4 regions of the Priestia sp. 10L35 genome follow, and region 3 is predicted to be linked to each of the others. Evidence: riboswitches for the same ligand, from Rfam matches in the RefSeq annotation. Region 3 holds a riboswitch; each other region holds the start of a gene.
The links. Region 3 has a riboswitch for cobalamin ahead of nikA (nickel ABC transporter substrate-binding protein). Riboswitches for the same ligand answer to the same signal wherever they lie in the genome.
Positions count from the first base shown of each region.

Region 1: linked by a shared signal. The riboswitch ahead of AC1DEF_RS12385 (cobyric acid synthase) and the one ahead of nikA (nickel ABC transporter substrate-binding protein) in region 3 are both predicted to bind cobalamin.
Region 2: linked by a shared signal. The riboswitch ahead of AC1DEF_RS06705 ((2Fe-2S) ferredoxin domain-containing protein) and the one ahead of nikA (nickel ABC transporter substrate-binding protein) in region 3 are both predicted to bind cobalamin.
Region 4: linked by a shared signal. The riboswitch ahead of AC1DEF_RS23785 (HoxN/HupN/NixA family nickel/cobalt transporter) and the one ahead of nikA (nickel ABC transporter substrate-binding protein) in region 3 are both predicted to bind cobalamin.

Region 1 is NZ_JBFTKA010000003.1:268,742-273,868, forward strand. It holds gene AC1DEF_RS12375 (ABC transporter ATP-binding protein) at 1-634, opposite strand, end outside; gene AC1DEF_RS12380 (FecCD family ABC transporter permease) at 631-1,689, opposite strand; gene AC1DEF_RS12385 (cobyric acid synthase) at 1,895-3,421, opposite strand; cobalamin riboswitch at 3,514-3,693, opposite strand; gene AC1DEF_RS12390 (YdcF family protein) at 3,841-4,404, shown strand; gene AC1DEF_RS12395 (APC family permease) at 4,471-5,127, opposite strand, start outside.
Region 2 is NZ_JBFTKA010000002.1:152,296-157,422, reverse strand. It holds gene AC1DEF_RS06715 (sirohydrochlorin chelatase) at 1-14, opposite strand, end outside; gene cobJ (precorrin-3B C(17)-methyltransferase) at 33-1,655, opposite strand; gene AC1DEF_RS06705 ((2Fe-2S) ferredoxin domain-containing protein) at 1,669-2,049, opposite strand; cobalamin riboswitch at 2,151-2,330, opposite strand; cobalamin riboswitch at 2,449-2,627, opposite strand; gene AC1DEF_RS06700 (hypothetical protein) at 2,774-2,932, opposite strand; gene AC1DEF_RS06695 (hypothetical protein) at 3,126-3,254, opposite strand; gene AC1DEF_RS06690 (M42 family metallopeptidase) at 3,283-4,320, opposite strand; gene AC1DEF_RS06685 (cation:dicarboxylate symporter family transporter) at 4,430-5,127, opposite strand, start outside.
Region 3 is NZ_JBFTKA010000009.1:102,887-108,013, forward strand. It holds gene nikA (nickel ABC transporter substrate-binding protein) at 1-1,527, opposite strand, end outside; cobalamin riboswitch at 1,672-1,861, opposite strand; gene ftsZ (cell division protein FtsZ) at 1,864-2,868, opposite strand; gene AC1DEF_RS24610 (tautomerase family protein) at 3,228-3,617, opposite strand; gene AC1DEF_RS24615 (hypothetical protein) at 3,785-3,943, opposite strand; gene AC1DEF_RS24620 (TRM11 family SAM-dependent methyltransferase) at 4,204-5,127, shown strand, end outside.
Region 4 is NZ_JBFTKA010000008.1:92,591-97,717, reverse strand. It holds gene AC1DEF_RS23800 (ABC transporter ATP-binding protein) at 1-755, shown strand, start outside; gene AC1DEF_RS23795 (undecaprenyl-diphosphatase) at 902-1,495, shown strand; gene AC1DEF_RS23790 (organic hydroperoxide resistance protein) at 1,648-2,067, shown strand; cobalamin riboswitch at 2,173-2,355, shown strand; gene AC1DEF_RS23785 (HoxN/HupN/NixA family nickel/cobalt transporter) at 2,489-3,286, shown strand; gene AC1DEF_RS23780 (M20 family metallopeptidase) at 3,516-4,679, shown strand; gene AC1DEF_RS23775 (DoxX family protein) at 4,749-5,127, opposite strand, start outside.

The sequences.
Region 1 (5,127 bases), on a different contig from region 3:
CGGCATTATCTGCAAACAGCGAGGCAATGTTGAGATCATGCAAAATGGCTAGGACCGTCAAGCTCATTTCCTGCTGTAAAGTTTTTAACAGCTGAAGCAGTTCCATTGTATGTTTTACATCTAAGTGATTCGTTGGTTCATCAAGAAGTAAGTAGTCAGGTTCTTGCGCTAGTGCTTTAGCCAGTAAAACCCGCTGTTTTTCTCCACCGCTTAGCGATTGAAAAGTATGATTTCTATAGTGCCAGACGTTTGTTAATTTCATCACGCTTTCCACCACTTCTTCATCCTGTGCTGATACAGTGCTAAACAATCCTTTTGCCTGATAAGGGTAACGTCCAAGTGAAACAATTTCTTGAACCGTAAATTCTAGCCCAATTTGATTTTCTTGCGTCATGACTGCAACTTTTTGCGCCAGTTGTTTTGGTGAATAAGCCTTCACTGACTTTCCTTCCACCTTCACTTCTCCTGATTGAATGGTTAATACATTCATAATTAAGCGAATAAGCGTTGTTTTCCCGCTTCCATTTGGTCCTAGTAAAGCGACAAAAGAACCTTTGTCTACGGTGAACGTGATGTCACGAACGGTCGGCTGCTGCTTATCGTATCCTCCTGTCACATTATATAGTTCAATCATGATATTCCTCTTTTCCGCATACGTTCTTTTACAAGGAGCAGGGTAAAAATCGGCGAACCAATTAAGGCAGTTACGACTCCAATCGGCAGTTCACGAGGTTCTAATATCGTTCGTGCCAATAAATCTGCTAAAACCAAATAACTTCCTCCAATTAAAATAGAAAGCGGCAGTACATGCTTATGATTAGCTCCCGCTACGAGACGAACTACGTGGGGGATAACTAAGCCAACAAATCCAATTGCCCCAGATACTGATACCGCAGCCCCTGTTAATACGGATGCACCTATTAAAATCATTCTTTTTTTCTTCTTTACGTCTATTCCCATAAACTGAGCGGATTGATCGCCAAATGCTAAGCCGTTCAGCTCTTTTACATGTAACAACAGCATAATTGTACCGATCAAAAAGAACGGCCCTAAAATTTGAATATGAGACCATCCTCTCATTGATACGCTTCCCATTAGCCAATATAAAACCTGCCTTACATCTTCTTCGGGAGAAAGAGCCACAATTAATGAAATAAGCGCGCTCATAAAGGATGATAAAATAATCCCCGCTAAGATGATGGTTTCATTGGCCAAATTGCCGCTTGCGAGTTTCGTAATACCAAAAACTAAAAGAAGAGTAATAAAACCAGATACAATGCCGACTACAGGCAGCGTGAAGATAGACAAACCAAAAATACTCCAATGAAAATAAATTGCCATGACAGAGCCAAGGGTTGCACCTGAGGAAACCCCAATCGTATAAGGATCGGCAAGCGAGTTTCTTAATAGCCCTTGAAAGGCAGCCCCTGCTATTGAAAGTGAAGCTCCTACTAAAAATGCCACCAGTACTCTTGGAAAACGAATTTGCCAAATGATTAAATCCATGTTTTCTGGACCGTGATATAAGGATAGCCCGGTAAGGTGGCCAATAATAATTTTGATTGTATCTCCTACGGTTAACGAAACTGTACCAATAAATACGCCCATAATTATCGAAGTACATACAATAAATAAACTGACTATGTATAAAATAGATGCTTTGTTAAAAAAAATACGTTTAAAAATCAATACGTTCAGCTCCTCTAGGAAACGAGGCGTGATGTTTTATATTACATTAACCATTCATTTTCCTGTCCATAAACCATGCTTCCACCATGCATTAAGTTGGAAACAATCATCTTTTATTTGTTACGAGTGCTAGACTGTTGAACTGGGCAACGTAGAATAGCGTACTAAAGTTCTTGGTAAAAAAACAAGCGAAAGCCTCTACAAGCTATACTTTTTGTGTTTGCTCCGGACTTTTATAGTTGTCTATTAACTGATACAGCTTTTCCATATCTACGGCTTCTCTCACATATGCTGCTGCTTTTGAAAAAGACTCCTCTTTTTGCAGGCGACTGTTGAATGTGTCCGTAATAGGCGGCAATTTTTTATGTTTACGAATTTGATTAAGCAAAGCTCTGCGCAAAGAATCGTTATGAAACACATCATGAACATACGTGCCAATGACATTGTCTTTAACCGTTCCTTCTTTTTCATGCTCTACCACTGCAAAAGCTTTCGTGGTGCTCTTAGAAACCGTCTTTCCCATATGAATTTCGTAGCCTTCAATCGAAACTCTTTCATTTTCTAACTGGACATACCCAGAAACTCTTTCTGTTTTTTTGCTGGTTGTCATAACCGTTTCCACTGGAAGCAAGCCCAGCCCTTTAATGGACTCAATCCGAGATTCTACTGCATCAGGGTCTGTAATTGTCTCCCCTAGCATTTGATATCCTCCGCAGATGCCAATGACGTGAACGTTCGTTGTGTTCAAGACTTGATTAATGGCTAGATCCAGGCCGCTTTCTTGTAAAAACTGAGCATCTTCAATCGTATTTTTGCTTCCTGGCAAAACAATTAAATCAGGCGTACCTAATTGCGACGGCTTGGTTACAAGCCTCACGTGACAGTCTTCTTCTAAGCTTAAAGGATCGATGTCTGTAAAATTTGAGATGCGCGGGTACGAGATAACCGCAATATCAATTTCTTTTAACGGATTCACAAGCGTTGAGTAATTTCTGAGTGATAACGAATCTTCCGCGTCAATTTCCACGTTGTTCATATAAGGAATAACTCCTAGAACCGGAACACCCGTGTATTCTTCAAACCACTTCAACCCTGGTTTTAAAAGTTCTAAATCTCCTCGGAATTTATTAATTAACACCCCGATAACTCTAGACTTGTGTTCATCTGGAAGCAATTGAAGAGTACCGACTAGGCTCGCGAAAACGCCACCTTTATCAATATCTCCTACTAACACAACAGGCGCTTCTGCTATTTTTGCAACACGCATATTTACGAGTTCCCGATCGTTCAAATTGACTTCGGCAGGACTTCCAGCGCCTTCAATCACAATTCGATCATAATGATTGGCAAGCTCTTTATAAGCTTCCGTGATAACGTTCAAACCTTCATTAAAAAATTCTTGCCGATACTGAAAAGCAAACATATTACGTAGCGGTTTTCCGTGAACAACTATTTGAGATTCATGATCACGAGTTGGTTTAATTAAAATAGGGTTCATATTGGTTGTTGCTTCTACTCCAGCCGCTTCTGCTTGAATTCCTTGCGCTCTGCCAATTTCTTTTCCATCCATTGTAATGTATGAATTAAGCGCCATATTTTGCGATTTAAACGGTGCAGTTTGATAGCCGTCTTCTTTAAAAATACGGCAAAATGCTGTAGCAATCATGCTTTTTCCAGCGTCTGAGTGCGTTCCTTGAATCATAAGCGGTTTTCCTTTTTTCACTTTTTCCACTCCCTACCACATAAAAAAACCTTAACTGTAGAAGTCAAGGTTTGGTCATGCGCTCATTAACACATTGTCTTGACTTATTTCTCCCACCGAAAAATAAGGGGTTTTTAAAAGCAGGTCTCCTGGCTTATGCTTCATTTTACTTCTGCACCCTTCCTAGCTTGACTAGTGGGTCTTTGCAGGTTCATCCACATTTACAGTAGCGGGGGCTGCACCGGATTTACACCGATTTCCCTATTATCCTCCTTAGAGGCACTTTTAAAATCATTTATTCTTTATTGTAACGAATTTTATAACCATTCACAATAACGATTTTCTTCTATTATTATATATTACTGTGTTTATACTTATTTGGGTCTCGTATGCTATAATAACAATTATTTTCCAAACATCTTATGGAATAGCTAGGAAGGTGCTCACAGTTGAAGAAAAAAATCATTTATGTCTTTATCAGCGTGTTTGTTCTTTATATAGCAATCATATCTTTTTGTATGTATCAAACTGCTCACAAGCCTGTTCCACAAAACGCAGATTATGTGCTCGTTTTAGGTTCTAAAGTAGATGGTGACCAAATGTCTCCTAGTTTAAAAGAACGAGTAAAGACGGCCTTATCTTATTTACAAGCCAATCAACAAACAAAAGTTATCGTAACGGGTGGAAAAGGATCCGATGAAGAAATTTCTGAAGCAGAGGCAGCCTATCGTTTTCTGCGGAAAGAAGGAATTAAGAAGAATCGAATTATAAAAGAAAATCAGTCAACTTCTACTTTTGAGAATTTTACTTTTACTAAACAGAAAGTTGATATTCAACACAAAAAAGTCGTGCTTGTTAGCAGTGATTTTCATTTATTTCGCGCCTCTATTATTGCCAAACGTCAAGGCTTTGACGTTTATCCTTTAGGTGCAAAAACACCAAATTCAATTAAACTTCAAGCCTACTTTCGTGAGTATGCTGCTATTTTAAAAACATGGCTGTTTGATAAATAAATAAATAAATAGAGTAAGTAGCTCTACAAATAAAAAACACGGCATGAATTCATGCCGTGTTTTTTATTAATCATCTGTATCGATAACTGCTTTTGGTAAACCTGTGTATTTCGCCCAGTAGAAAATACCAAGTGAAACAAGGGCAATTAAAATTAAGTCAAGCGGGTTGCTTAGCACACCTTGTCCTCCACCAAATGAACCTAGATAAGAGATAACAAGCATAATAATATAATAAGCAACTAGCCACCAAGCAGATTTAAGCTGCTGTGCAAATTTTACAACGTCAGTTGGTACGTATTTCTTAAACGCTACGTAGATAACAACCATTAGAAGCTGTGATCCTAGCAGCCAAGAAATTGTCGTCCACCCTGACCAATATACGATGTATGAACAGAAAATAAATGAAACAGGAGCAATAACGCTCATGCCTTTTAATTTAAAAGGTTTTTTAAGGTCTTTTGCATTTACTCTGAATGCAGCAGCTGAAATTGGCGCAATCGCATAAGACAGAATAAGTGCCACTGAACATACGTTTACTAGCGCTTCCCAAGAAGGAAATGGCAGTGTCCAGAATACGGACATTCCAAATGATAGCCATAGTGACGCACGTGGAATTCCTGTTTTCTTATCTACTTTTGAGAAACGTTTAAATAATGTTCCATTACGAGACCACGCATAAACTAAACGAGAAGTTGTATTCATGAAGATGTTCCCGTTACCGCC
Region 2 (5,127 bases), on a different contig from region 3:
AAAACTGATTTCATATAATGCCCTCCCATTTTTTAATCTCCACACGGAGCTGGTTCTACTTTTATTTTTGGTGTTATATCTTGATAGTCGAATCCATAAACGTTCTTCACACGCTTAAAGAATTTATGAAATCGCTCATTAGGATGACCTTTTTCTTTATATTCATGGACAATGTTCTCCACTATTTCAACAATGTCATCGGGTGCTATGCCTTCCGCCACAATTTGACCTGAATGCGCATTTCGTCCAACCGTTTTAGCTCCTAAAAATAAATCAAACGCACCTTTTCTATAGACAATGCCGATATCTTCTTGAACTGCGCCATAACAGGCCATACCGCATCCATTAATACCAAGCTTCAGCTCTTTTGGCATGTCCCTTCCCCCGAGGCGTTTTTGTAATTCTTCCGTATGTGGAATAGCATCGCTTTTTTCTCCATCACAAAAATCACACGCTTTAATTGTGAACACGTCTCCGACCGGAGATAGTAAAAAGGAAGCTGCTTGGAGCTTTTTAATAATCACATCTGGCTGGGCTGTTGGAATTTGCAGTTTGATTTGATGGTCAGGTGTATACTCCATCGTACCTTTTTCACCAACAACTTCTGCTAGTGTGGTCATTTGAACAGGCGTGAATTTCTTATTTGCAAGTCCTGGGCTAACCGCCACTTCGAAAATTGACTCTATTGGCTGATGTACGACCGCAGAAGTGGTTTCACCTAAAATTGCTTGAAGCGCTTCTTCTGCAAGAGCTCGTGAAGTTGCTGTTTCTTCTGATTTGGTCTGAACTGCTTCAATTGCTGAAGCTGTTTGCTCTACAGTCTCTTCTTGATCGAGAGCCCATGGTTCTGCTTCTTTTCGAAGTCGCTGATGCGGTCTTAGCGGCTGCTCCGTTTGGTTGAGGGTATATTTCCGCTGATACCCGCGCGGTGTAATCATTAAATCGTCGTAAAAGAACGTAGATGAATTTCCGACAACAACGGTAGTCAGCATGCCTATTTCGTGGTTTAACATGTCTTTTAAGTTAGTCATTACGACTTCTTCACGGTCACGATAAGCGCTTTTCACAAGACCAACAGGCGTATCAGGAGAACGGTACTTTAATAGAATCCTTTGCGCTTCAACAATTTGTCTTGTTCGTCTTCCGCTTTTTGGGTTGTAAAAAGCCACTACAAAATCTGCTTGTGCAGCTGCTTCAATTCTTTTTTCGATTAGCTCCCAAGGCGTAAGGTGGTCACTTAAACTAATCGTACAAGCATCGTGCATCACGGGCGCTCCAAGGAGAGATGCGCATGAATTGATAGCCGAAATGCCAGGAATTACTTCCAGCTCTACGCCCGTTTCTTTTTTCCAGCCTTTTTCAATCAACACTTCATACACAAGGCCTGCCATTCCGTATACTCCTGCATCTCCGCTCGAAATGACAGCTACGGTTTTTCCTGCTTCAGCTTGCTTTACAGCTTCCTGTGCACGGCTTACTTCTTCGGTCATTCCCGTACTAATAATTTGCTGATTCGTTAACAGTCCTTGAATTAATTCCACATAGGTTTTGTAACCGATGATCATATCACTTTCTTGAATGGCTTCTCTTGCTCGCTGTGTAATATGTTCAAAGCTTCCCGGCCCAAATCCAATAACTAACAGTTTACCTTTCATGCTAGCTCCTCCTTTATGCGTTACTCTTTACTTTGTCAATTCCCTCTATGGAGTCACTGTTTTCCGGAGAAACGAAACCATTTTGATCATATTCATAAATAAGCGATTCCTTTATACTGCAGCCTCCTGCTAAATGCTCTTCGACAATCCGGTGAGCCACGGTTTCAGTGACCTGCTTGTACCAATCTCCTGAAGGATAGACGATAGCTACAGGAGCATCTTTGCATCGTCCGTTACAGCGCGTACGCGTTGTATGAACCGTTTCATCCAAATCCAGTTCCGTCACTTTATTTCGAATAGCTTGTGTGGCTTCTTCTCCACCTTTTCTCATACAGCTGCTTCCATTACAAATCAATACGTGATGTTTTGTTCCGTTTAAGTTCCACGTCGTCACACTCATTCGCTCCTTTACTAAAAAAAGCGCCTCTATCAATGATAGAGGCGCAGAAAATTCAAACTAAGTTTTTGCACTTCCACCTATATCCCGTAGGGTAAGCTTCGCATTAGAAAAAGGCTGGTTTCCTGACTTCGATTCATCACTTGATTGCGCCTTCCCAAATACAGTGGCATATGCAATCAGCTCCTCTTCACAGTGGCGGGTACCGCGCTGGCTTCACACCAGACTTCCCATTTAACGCAATGTGAACATTGCGCACCTTTTTTGCACGATATGTAGTTTTTCGATACGAGAAAAACCCGCTTCGCTAATATGCGAGCGGGTAAAACGTCAGAATAAGAGTGTACACGAATGCCACTTTAAGCCAACGTTTCCCTTCCCGCTCCCCGGAGAAATAGAAACTTCACAATAAAGACAGGTCTCCTGACTTGTGTATCATTCTACTTGAGAACCTTCCCGTGATTTTTTCACAGTGGTTATACTCGTTCGTCCACACTTACAGTTGCGGGGGCAGTACTGGTCTTTCACCAGTTTCCCTATTAAGCCTTCTTGGCATCTTTACTGTTGCTGTTTGATATATATGAACCTTTTAAACTATCAGAATAATAGAAGTAACTACCATATCATAGCGTACATTTTTTTTTATTTCAACTCTATTCTTTTCGGAAGATACAAGCACCTATAAAAAAACAAGAGCATAAAGTCAGCTCTTGTTTTTTCATTATATAGCTACTAATGTTAAATGAGGATCATTATAATACACCACTTCTGAAAGAACTTTACAGCCATTTGTTTTGGCAAAAGCTTCTCTCGCCTGCTTTTCAGTTTCAAATTCAAACATTTTCATTTCTTTTCCAGCATATACCGTCAGTACCCACATGAAAAGATTCGCCTCCGATTATTGTAGTGATCGCTATATCCACATTATGCCGAAACCATTTCCTTTTGAAAACCCATTCTACAAAACTTGTCACAAGAAACTTTTAAAAATTTAAAAACATTTTAACTTCTGTAAATGAACAAAATGTACAAAAGGTTTAAGCAATATTATACCTCTTTAAAAAGGTGCTTTTTTAATCAACTGTTGCTTCACCAGTAAAAAATATATAGTATTTATTAAAAAAAGAAGCCGGACAGCCGGCTTCTTTTTTAGGAAAGGAAAGTACAGACATCACAATCACGTCCCGCTCTTTATTTTGCATAAAAATACACTAATTAAATATTGCTTTCTTAAAGCAGAACCATGTTCGATTGCACATAGTGATAAAGAAGCTTATACGTATGGTTTAATGAATCTTGATGCGTTCTCTCAAACGCATGAGAAGAATCAATTCCTGGACCAATTAAGCCGTGTACGATATCGTGTCCGGCACGAATAGCAGCAGAAGCATCTGATCCGTAAAACGGATAAATATCTAATTTGTACTGAATATCATGCTGCTTAGCTAGCTCCACCAAATGCTTTCTCAAACCGTAATGATATGGGCCGCTTGAATCTTTTACACAAATAGACACGGTGTATTCATCGGTAGATTGTCCATCTCCCATAGCACCCATATCAACCGCTAAGTATTCTACTGTTTGAGGCGTAATGTTCGAATTCCCTCCGTATCCAATTTCTTCATTATTTGAAATGAGAAAATGCGTAGTGTATGGCAGTTCGATCTGTTCTTCTTGAATTGTTTTTATGAGCTGAAGCAATAAAGCTACGCTTGCTTTATCATCGAGATGACGAGATTTAATAAAACCGCTTTTTGTTATTTCTACACGAGGATCAAACGAAACAAAGTCGCCTACTTCAATTCCAAGGCTGCGAACATCTTCTGCGCTATGTACTTTTTCATCCAATCGAATTTCTATATTTTCTTGATTTCGCTCAGCTTTCCCTGCATCTTTATACACATGAACAGATGTTTGATGCATAAGGATGGTTCCTGTAAATACTTCTCCTGATGAAGTTTCAATTTCACAATATTCTCCTTCAATAGAATTGTAGCGAAACCCTCCAATCAAGTCGATTTTCAGACGTCCACTCGGTTTGATTTCTTTTACCATAGCACCTAATGTATCGACATGAGCCGTCAGCATGCGGTGGTGATCTGTATCTTTACCGGGAATAGTAGCGACTAAGCCTCCTTTTCGATTGCGATACGTTTGAATATTTAGCTCTTTTATATAGTCTTCGACAAATGAAATTACCTTTTCTGTATTTCCAGAAGGACTGGGAATCGAAACAAGCTTTTTAATTAACTGAACAGTTTCCGTCATTATGACACTTCCTTTGTCTCTCATTTCTTTTATTTTACCATATGTTTCAAAAAAGATAACAGTCAGCTCCAAACAAAACAAGCCGGGCAGCTGCCCAGCTTGTTTTGTTTTAAGCTATGTTTGATTTCTTTAATTCATTTGTATAATTTAATGATTTTTGCTTATCAAATTCGCCTTCAGACTTTGACATCACAATTGCAGCTAAAGCATTTCCTACTACGTTAACTGTGGTACGCATCATATCAAGAATGCGGTCAATTCCTGCAATAAATGCCATGCCTTCAAGAGGGAAGCCCATAGATTCAAGTGTAGCAAGTACAACTACAAACGATGCTCCCGGTACACCAGCCATTCCTTTTGAGGTTAACATTAGCACAAGAAGGAGCTGAATTTGATCCATAATGGAAAGGTCGATGCCGTACATTTGAGCAATAAACAGCGATGCCAGCGCCTGATAAATGGTTGAACCATCTAAGTTAAACGTGTAGCCTGTTGGAATAACAAACGATGTAACCGATTTAGAACAACCGAAGTCTTCCATCTTTTTGATAAGAGATGGTAAAACGGCTTCTGAACTTGCCGTTGTAAAAGCAAGAAGCAGCTCGTCTTTTAACACTTTTATCAGCGTAAACATGCTTGTTCCAGCCATTTTAGCAATAATTCCAAGAACCACAAGCACAAAGAAAATCATGGTGAAGTAAACGGCGAACACTAATTTTCCTAATGGAATAAGTGATCCGACACCAAACTTTATAATATTAACACCAATAAGTGCAAATACACCTACTGGAGCAAATTTCATCACCA
Region 3 (5,127 bases):
TAAATGCTGAGTCAGCATATAATACTCGCTTGGATTTGTTGTCCAGTTTTTCACTTTTTGATTATAAGCAACAACAATGTTTGGATGTACAATCGATGACGTCAGCATTTCCCCATTAATCAAAGCGGTTGCTTGCTTGGCTAGCTGATCTCGTTTTGCGTCATCTACTGTTGAATTTAACTGTTCTATCATTTTTGTTAGCGTATCGTCATTAATCCGGCTGGCATTTAAACCACCGCCCGGCAAATAGTTCGTGCTTAAATAATAGCTGGCATCCCCTCTAGGTGCTGTGATAAGGCTGTACAATGCTAAATCCCAATCATCTTTTGCCATTACATATTCATCGCTGTCTTCAACTAGGTGAATCTTAATATTAATTCCTAACTCTTTCGCATTAGACTGTATAAGCTGAGCAATCAAAGGAAGTTCTGGCAATGAGCTGTATGTGACAAGAGAGAGGGATAATGGCTTTCCATTTTTGATTACTTTGCCATTTTTGAGTTGATAGCCTGCTTTCTCTAAATATTTTTTAGCATATGCTATTCCTTTTGTCTCACTAGCAGTATTATCAGCAAAAGGAAATTGGGGTAAAAATGGACCTCGAGCCGCTGCCGCTTGATTGTTCATTATGCTGCTGACAATTTCTTTCCGGTTCAGTAAGGTATCGATAGCTTTTCTTACAGTTTCGTCTTTTAATGCGTCATTGGTTTGATTATAAAGCAATAAATGAGTACGCACACTAGGTACTCCACTTACTTTGAAAGACGAATTCGCTTGTAAAGTGCTCAAGCTTTCTAAAGGCGGGCGATAAATAATATCGGCTGTTCCGGACTGAAGAGCCGCAACTCGCGCATTAGCATCTTCGTTAAATGCAAAGATCGCATTTTTCAATTTTACTTTCCCATTCCAATAATGTTCATATCTTTCTAACTTCACTTGATTTCCTTGATCGAAAGTCAAAACTTGAAATGGACCTGTGCCAATAGGCTTCTTAGCTATATTAGAAACATCAACATCTATAATAGCTGTGTTTGGATGCACTAACTCAGAAGGAAATTTAGGCATTGGTTCTTTTAATGTAATTGTCAGCGCATGACCGTTCGCTTTCATTTCTTTAATATTTAAAGCGTTTTTCATCGCATAACTTTGATCTATCGTTCTTTGAAGAGAAGACTTAACGGCATTTTCATCTAGCGCTTTACCATTTTGAAACGTAATATTCTTTCTTATCGTAAATGTCCACGTAAGACCGTTATCTTCCGTTTTCCACTTTTCAGCAAGCCAGGGCTTTATTTTTAAATCATTGCTGATTTTAACAAGCGTCTCCCCTACTCCCGCACGAACTGCTGTATAATTATCATCCGTATGAGGATCAAGCGTTGCAGATGTAAAATTAAATAAAAACGTCACACTTTTATCCGTTTTCTTTCTTTCTTTTATACTTATGCTCTCTTCATTAGGAGCGCAAGCAGTGAGGCAAAGTAACACAAGAAATATCATAGATACGAGTTTTTTATTATTTATCATTGATCTTTCCACCTTCTATTTTAATACACAAAAAAAGCACTTCTAAAAAGAAGTGCTTGTCTTCAAAACAAATTCAGATAAACGTATCCCTTGTTTATCTTATTTTTGATTCTGCCAAAACACCTCCCTATCCTCGTAGGTTATTGTGTGCTGCGATTTATGGCAGGTCTCCTGGCTTCAAGTCATTGCCTTATACCGCCTTCCCGTCTCTAAATAGACAGTGGCTTTTTGACATAAGGCTCCTTGTTACAGTGGCGGGACCGCTCCGGATTTGCACCGGATTCCCTTTTAAGGCAATTGAAAAACAATTGCCACCATAAAAACTGGTTATTTAATTTAGTAGCGTGCTCTTGAAACTCTAGAAGTAGAAGCTGATGGTGAAACATCTTCATCATCAAATCCAGTGGCAATAACGGTTACCATCATTTCGTCCTTTAAATCTTCATTAATCACGGACCCAAAAATCATATTTAAGTCCTGATCAGAAGCAGACGTGACAATATCTGCTGCTTCCTGTACTTCGTAAAGACTCAGGCTGCTGCCGCTCGTAATGTTCAACAGCACGCCTCTTGCTCCATCAATCGATGCATCTAGCAGCGGACTAGAAATCGCTTTTTTCGCTGCTTCAATTGCCCGGTCTGATCCAGAAGCTCGTCCGATACCCATAAGCGCAAATCCTTGATTAGACATGATTGTTTTTACATCAGCAAAGTCAAGGTTAATCAGCCCCGGAACAGCGATTAAATCTGAAATACCTTGAATACCTTGGCGAAGAACATTATCTGCTTCACGGAATGCTTCAAGCATAGGCGTCTTTTTATCGACAATTTCAAGCAAGCGGTCGTTTGGAATCACAATAAGAGTATCTACCGATTCATTCATCGCAGTAATACCGCCTACTGCTTGCTTCGTACGTTTATTTCCTTCAAACTTGAACGGGCGAGTGACTACTCCAATTGTTAAAGCATTTAGTTCACGGGCAATTTGGGCAATAACCGGAGCTGCTCCAGTACCGGTTCCTCCGCCCATGCCAGCTGTTACGAATACCATATCTGCGCCTTGCAGTACTTCTTGAATTTGTTCTCTGCTTTCTTCGGCTGCTTCTCTTCCCACTTCTGGATTAGCTCCTGCACCTAATCCTCGCGTTAAGGCCGCACCAATCTGCATTTTCACATCTGCTTTAGATAAGTTAAGCGCCTGAGCATCCGTATTAACGGCGATAAATTCTACTCCTTGTACACCGTGTTCAATCATACGGTTAACGGTGTTATTTCCTCCACCGCCGACCCCAATTACTTTAATTCGCACTAATGGCGATACATCTGCATCAAATCCAAACATTCTAAGTTCCTCCTCAATGATCAAAATTACTTTCTCTTATTATCCGAAAAAACACGTGAAGAACCTTTTACTCCTATGTTTAACGCGTAACTGTTCTTTTGTTTTACAGATTTTATACACTTCTCTTTTAACCTTTAAATCTTTACATCTTTATGTAAATTTATTGTTGTTCTAAAATTAGTACGCCGAACTCTTTTATGGTTTTTCCACTCAAAATGGCATATAAGCTTATTGTATCATTCATTTGACAGATGTCTGTATTTAATTTTGAGTAAGATGTGACTAAGAGAATAATATTTTTATAGACAAAATGAGAAAAAGCCCTTAGAAATAAGGGCTTCTCTAGATAATAAACCGTTTTATAATTTCCCAGTTAAGAATTGAGCCTCTCCCATGCCAAAGCTCCAGTCAGCATTACTGTTTTCAACAATCGAAATCATAATGTCGTTTGGCTGAATGCCGCAACTCTCTCCAAGCTCTTTTACAATTAATCTGTAAAGAGCTTGCTTTTGCTCTTCTGTTCGCTGTTTACTCGTTACACTTATAATAACCAAATCCTTGCTTCTCTCAAAGCCAAGACCTGTATCTTCAATAATCATTTCATGAGCAGGATGCTGATGTACAATTTGATAACGGTCGCGCTCCGGGACGCCAAAGGCTTCTAGCATCGCTCGGTGAGCAGCGTCTAGTAATGTTTTTAACTCTTTTTCATCTCTTCCTTCTATTACATCAAATCTAAGTAATGGCATACTAAGTAACCTCCAGCTTTTTGTCTAATATATTATTGCCTCATCATATCACAACTATCATTTGTAAAAAAAAGATATGCTATTCACAATGGGCTCTCTAGTGAAAGAGACCTCAAATGCTTCAATAAAAGCTCAACTTAACAAAAAGAAATGAGCAGTATAACGGCTCATTTCATTAGTACAAAAACATTTATAATAAGAGCTAAAATACATACAGATACAATGGCAATGAGTACGTTCATCACAAGGTTTTGCGAGGATGTTTTGGCTTGTTTTTTCATATCAGCCCGACTCATCTGTTGCTTTTCATGATCACTTTTAGACATCACGTAGCCTCTCCTATTCATCAAAATGTCAGCAGTGTGTAAATGATTTTTGAGAAACCTTGATCCAGTTCTTTTGTATAGACAGCAGCACATGCAGGTTATCACCAGTTATTTTAGCATGTTTTGTCAAATAAGTGGACTATGTAGCGCTTCAATTTATTATTCACAGCCAAATATATTTAAATTCGTTGCTTTTCTCTTCTTTTCTCGCTATTGTTTGAGAAGAAGGATAATTAGATACGATAAAGGATGATACGATATTGAATAACCATACGCAGCTGCCTCAGTATATCTACACATACGCATGCAGCGAAGAGGAACTCTCACTATGTCAATTAGAGAGACGCTCTCTTTTTGAAATTGAAACTGAGAAACCTATCATAAAAAGTGCCGTTAAACTTGATCCAAGTAGAAGCCCTTTTATCAAAGAGCGATTAGATATTATGTATGAATCAGATGACCTTGCAGATATTTGTAAGCAAGTAGAAGATATTGACCTCGGAGACAAAACATTTAAACTCATTTTTATGAAAATTAATGACTTGGAAAAAGATCAAAAAATAAGTTATAAAGGTCAGCGTGCTATTGAACGTGATGTGGGTTGGCATTTTGTAGCAGAAGCAGACTTGCATAACCCTGACCATTTGTTTGGCATTGTTCCATTTGAAGGACGCTGGTATTTTGGGAAATATCAAAAAAGCGAAGCAGTATGGCTGCATCATTTGAAAAAACCGCGTGAATACTCTACAGCACTCAGTACCCGCCTTGCAAGAGCTGTAGCTAACATTGCCGTTCCAAACCCCGAAGGAATCAAAGCGATTGATCCATGCTGCGGTATCGGTACAGTCCTTGTAGAAGCCCTTTCAATGGGCATTGATATTGTAGGACGCGATATCAATCCACTTGTGACCGACGGATCTCGTGAAAATATTGCGCATTTCGGCTTAAGCGGTGATGTCAAAACTGGACCGATTTCAGATGTTACAACTCACTATGATGTAGCTATCATCGACATGCCTTACAATCTCTACACCCACGCGACGCCTGAAGATCAGCTTTCTATTTTAAAACACGCGCGCCGCTTTGCGGATAAAGTAGTCGTGATTACAGTAGATACGATTGACCATATGATTCATGAAGCGGGCTTTTCTATTTCAGATCGCTGCGTAGCGCGCAAAAGCGTT
Region 4 (5,127 bases), on a different contig from region 3:
TTACGCTGCTGGGACAGAGTGATATTGATTTAGAGCTTCAGAAGAAAATAGGTGTGCTTCCTGACTATGCTAACTTTTATGATGAGATGACAGCGCTCAATCATTTGCGCTATTTTTTAAAGATAAACGGCCATCGTTTTTCGAAAGAACACTGTAGTATTGTACTGAAGAAAGTAGGATTAGAAGGACATGAGCATCAGAAAGTTGGAAAGTTTTCATTTGGAATGAAAAAGAAGTTAGGAATTGCTCAAGCAATTGTAGCAGACCCAGATCTTATCTTTTTAGATGAACCAACTTCTGGAGTAGATGTTGAATCTGCTCTTCACATTCATGAACTAATAAGAGAACTCCAAAATCAAGGCAAGACAATTTTTATGACGTCTCATAATTTAAATGAAGTTGAGAAGATTTGTACACGTGTAGCGATTATGAAAAATGGGGTCATTTTAATAGAAGGTACAATGGAAGAGCTGCGCTTTCAATATCAAGCGAAAAAAACGGTGATGATTAAACATGATCCCTACCCAAGCAGTCATAAAGAATATATTCAACAGTTTTTCCGTACGTTGAGTCCCGAAGTTGAATACCATCACATGTACACAAAAGTGATGCTTCAAAAAGAAAGAAATATTCCTCTTATTATTCGCGAATTGATTCAATGCGGCATCGACATTTATCAAGTTCACGTCGAAGAACCTTCTTTAGAGGAAATCTTTTTGCAAAAAAATATTGTGGATCACTCACAGGTGAGTTAATGGGCGAAAGTCCGTTGGTTTACTACTCAGTCTGAATACATTATTTATAAATACCAGTTAGGAAGCTTCTGACAAAAATATGTTCATTTTCTCAAGAAACTGATAAGATAGCTAATGACATTTAAAAATAAGAAAGGATTTCGATTATGTTATCAGCTATTAATTCAGTAGATTATACCATCTTCCACGCGGTGAATCAGTATGCCTCACACGTAAAGCCTCTAGATTCGCTGATGGTATTCTTTGCAGATTATGCCCAGTATGTACTTATCGTTTTACTCGGCTTGTTTTTACTTATTAATAAAAACGGCAGCCGTGTTGTAGCATTTCAAGCTTTGTGTGCTTGTGCCACAGGAGTCATTATCAATAAAGTGATTAGTTTATTTGCTTATCGAGATCGTCCGTTTATCTCTCACCACGTGAATCAGCTTGTTGATCACGCCGCAAATTCTTCATTTCCAAGCGATCATGCTACATCTGCATTAGTTATCACTTTTACCATTTGGCTGCATTTCAAACGTTCAGGACGCATGTGGGTTGTCATGGGCGTACTCATTGCCTTTTCACGCGTATGGGTTGGCGTTCATTATCCATTCGATGTGTTAACAGGAGCCGTTTTAGGCTGCGTGCTGGCGCTGTTTATTCATTATGTTATTTTTAATACGAAACTGATGAGGTCCATTACCAACTTGTCTATTTTTCGAAAATCAGCTTATGACGAACAGTCTCAATATTATTAAGAAAAAGTCGCAAATACGCGGCTTTTTTTATTGGGAAATTTTTAATGTATTTAATACTTGTTTTTTAAAATTAAATTGTGTACAATTAAATCACAGAAACGACAAATAAAAAACTTTTAATAAAATTAATGAAAAAGAGGAGAGGTTTATACATGAAAGCTTTATATGAAACAACAGTCGTTAACACAGGTGGAAGAACAGGAGAAGTTCACTCTTTAGATAACATCTTTAACTTAGACGTTGCAACACCTCCAGCGCTTGGTGGAGAAGCAACAACAGCAACAAACCCAGAGCAGCTGTTTGCAGCTGGATACAGTGCTTGTTTCAACAGCGCGTTAGAATTTATGTTGAAAAAACATAACGTAGAAATCAAAAGCAGTGAAGTAAAAGCTACTGTTCAGCTGCTTCCTGATAAAGCTGATCAAGGAGTGAAAATTGGAGTAGCGCTTGAAGCACATATCGAAGGCTTAGATTTAGAAACAGCGAAAAAATATGTAGACCTAGCTCATTCATACTGTCCGTATTCAAAAGCAATCAGCGGCAACGTAGACGTAACGGTAGAAGTAGTTTAATTGCTTTAAAAAGCCCTGCTAAGCATGTAAAGCTTAGCAGGGCTTTTTTATTTGAATTTTCTCTATTCATTTGTAAGCGGTACTAGTATAATGAGGAAGAAAATGAATCATTCGCACAGTTTAGGTGCTCTTACATAGCGTAAGAGGTAACAGGGAATCGAGTGCAAATCTCGAGCGGTCCAGCCACTGTAAGCAGGGAGTTTTCTATCTTATCGTCACTCAAAATGGGGAAGGCGGTAGAAAATGATGATCTCAAGCCAGGAGACCTACCTATTCTGTACACTTGACTCTTCTAGGAAAGAGGCGGTGTATCAAGGTACGCAGTGAGCAATTGCTGTTTATTTTCATATGCCGACACGTCCTCAATTTCTATAGAATTGAGGCTTTTTTACGTTTTATTTTAAAAAAAGGAGTGTAGGAAATGGAAGGTTTATCAGTTTTTTTACTTGTCTTTTTATTAGGAATCAGGCACGGATTGGATGCAGATCACTTAGCTTTTATTGATGGCCAGACCCGATATAATTGGAGAATGGGCAGCCGTTTTGCCCCGTGGGTTGGAACGCTGTTTTCACTAGGTCATGGAGGAATGGTGGCCGTCACGGCCGGGGTGCTGGGCGTGGTGATGAAGAATTTTACGTTTCCATCATATTTTGATCATTTTGCATCTTGGGTATCCATTATCTCTCTCTTTCTGATTGGAACATTAAACACATATCATTTGCTTCGAACTAAAAATAAAGAAGAAGAGTTTCAGCTGAGCGGATTAAAAGGGAAGTTTATTCCGAAAATCGCAAAAGGAACAACGAATCCTTTTTTAATTATTCTTGTAGGGGCATTGTTCGCTTTAGCAGCCGAAACGGTCAGTCAAACGGCCGTGTGGTCTCTAGCTGTAGGGAACGCAGGCAAGTATACGCCACTTTTGTTGGGACTAGTGTTTATGTTTGGCATGATGCTTACAGATACAATCGATTCGATGATTGTACATAAAATGGTGAATGAATCGAGTAAATTTGGACAATCTGCTTCCCGCTTGATGGGCTGGGTTATTGTTGTCCTCGCGTATGGTGTGTCGTTCTATTTAGCATTCACTTTCTTTAACCCATGGGCCGAAGTAAACTTTGAAATGGTTGGCGTTATTCTGTTTATTTTTTTAGTGTCTATGTTTGTTTTTGTGAGTGTGAAGTCAAAAGGGAAAAATATTAAAATAAATGTCAATTAGTCAAACGAAAGCTTTAATCTGTTGAAGATTGAAGCTTTTTTGTATGAATTTGTTGAAGTTTATGGCTATTTTCGGTCGGTTATGAATAAGTTAAAGTATTATCTGTATTTAAAGGATGGAAAATTGTCTGAAAACCATTATAATTAAGGATAATTTAAGGTCGTTATGTGAAACGTAGAACATAGTTATACGTAAAATAAATAAAAGCATTTAATGCAAGCAGCAGGGGTTGTTTGGAGGAGGAATTGATTTGAGTCAGGTAATGGTAGAACAAAGCGTGTTTAGTTATTTAAAAGAACACGAACAAGATATGCTTGAAGATTTAATTGGATTTGTGAAAAAAGAATCACCGTCCTACAGTAAAGAGTTAGTAGATCAGTGTGGAATGTATTTAACGCAGCTGTTTCAAAAGCGGTTAGGGGTAGGGTACGAAATCATAGAAGAAAAAGAAGTAGGAAACCACTTGAAATTTACGATTGGAGAAGGAGAAAAGCAGCTTTTAATTATCGGTCATTTTGACACGGTATGGGAAAAGGGGAGGCTGAGTCTAAGAACGGAGGGAAACAAGCTGTATGGTCCGGGAATTTTAGACATGAAAGGCGGCATTGTACAATCTATATGGGCGATTAAAGCGATTCAAGAGCTTGGCTTATCGCTCGATAAAAAAATTGTGTTTTTCTGTAATTCGGATGAAGAGATTGGGTCAATTTCTTCTAAAAAATACATTGAAGAAGAAGCACAAAGAAGTGAAGCAGTGCTAGTAGCGGAACCAGCGGTGGCGGGTTCAGGTGCGTTAAAAACGTCACGCAAAGGAGCGGGGATTTTCACCGTAAAAGTATGGGGACGAGCAGCACACGCGGGTAATCACCACAAAGAAGGAATCAATGCGATTGAAGAGCTGGCGCGCCAAGTGATTTTCTTGCAGGGCTTAACAGATTATGAAAAAGGTACAACGGTGAACGTTGGGACATTTACGGGAGGCAGCGGTACAAATGTAGTGCCGGAATATGCAGAAGCGCACGTGGATTTACGTGTTTCTACAGAAGAAGAAGCAAAACGCATGACGGATATTATTTTGAATTTAACACCCATTTTAAAAGGGATTAAGCTCGAAGTAACGGGAGGCATGAATCGTCCTCCGATGGTCAAGTCTAAACAAACGGAAGAGCTATTTGAATGCGCTCAGTCAATCGCGGCGAAACTGGGTATGAAATTGGAAGAAGCAGCTGTGGGCGGCGGAAGTGATGGCAATTTTACAGCGGCCATTGGAGTTCCCACGCTGGATGGATTAGGAGCATGCGGAAAAGGAATACATGCAGAATATGAACATATTCAAATTGATACGTTGTCCGAGCGTTCTTCTTTATTTGCGAATTTGCTGCTGCAAATATAAAAAAAGCCCGCCTCAAACGGCGGGAACTAATTTTAAAGCTTATATTGGGAGAGTATAAGCTTTCTTTTTTTATTTACTGCTTTCTTCTTGAAGAGAAAAGGCAGTTTCTTTCTTTTTGAATACCACTGCATCAAGAGCAAGGAACTGGCTTCCTGCAAGAAATAAGTGAGCAGACATGGCAATTAAGGCAATATCAAATTCAAACCCGCCAACAAATCCGCTTTTAAGCTTGGCTGTAAAAATGGCGCCAAGCATAACTGCCACAAATAAAGCAGATACGACTCTTGTTGCTAGGCCAAGAATAATAAGAATCCCACCTACAAGTTCAATGGTTGCAACAATATATGCCATGAAACCAGGGATTCCTAAGCTATCGAAGAACCCTACTGTATTTTCAATCCCGCCTTGCCATTTTTGAAAGCCGTGTACTAAAAATGTAAAACCTAAT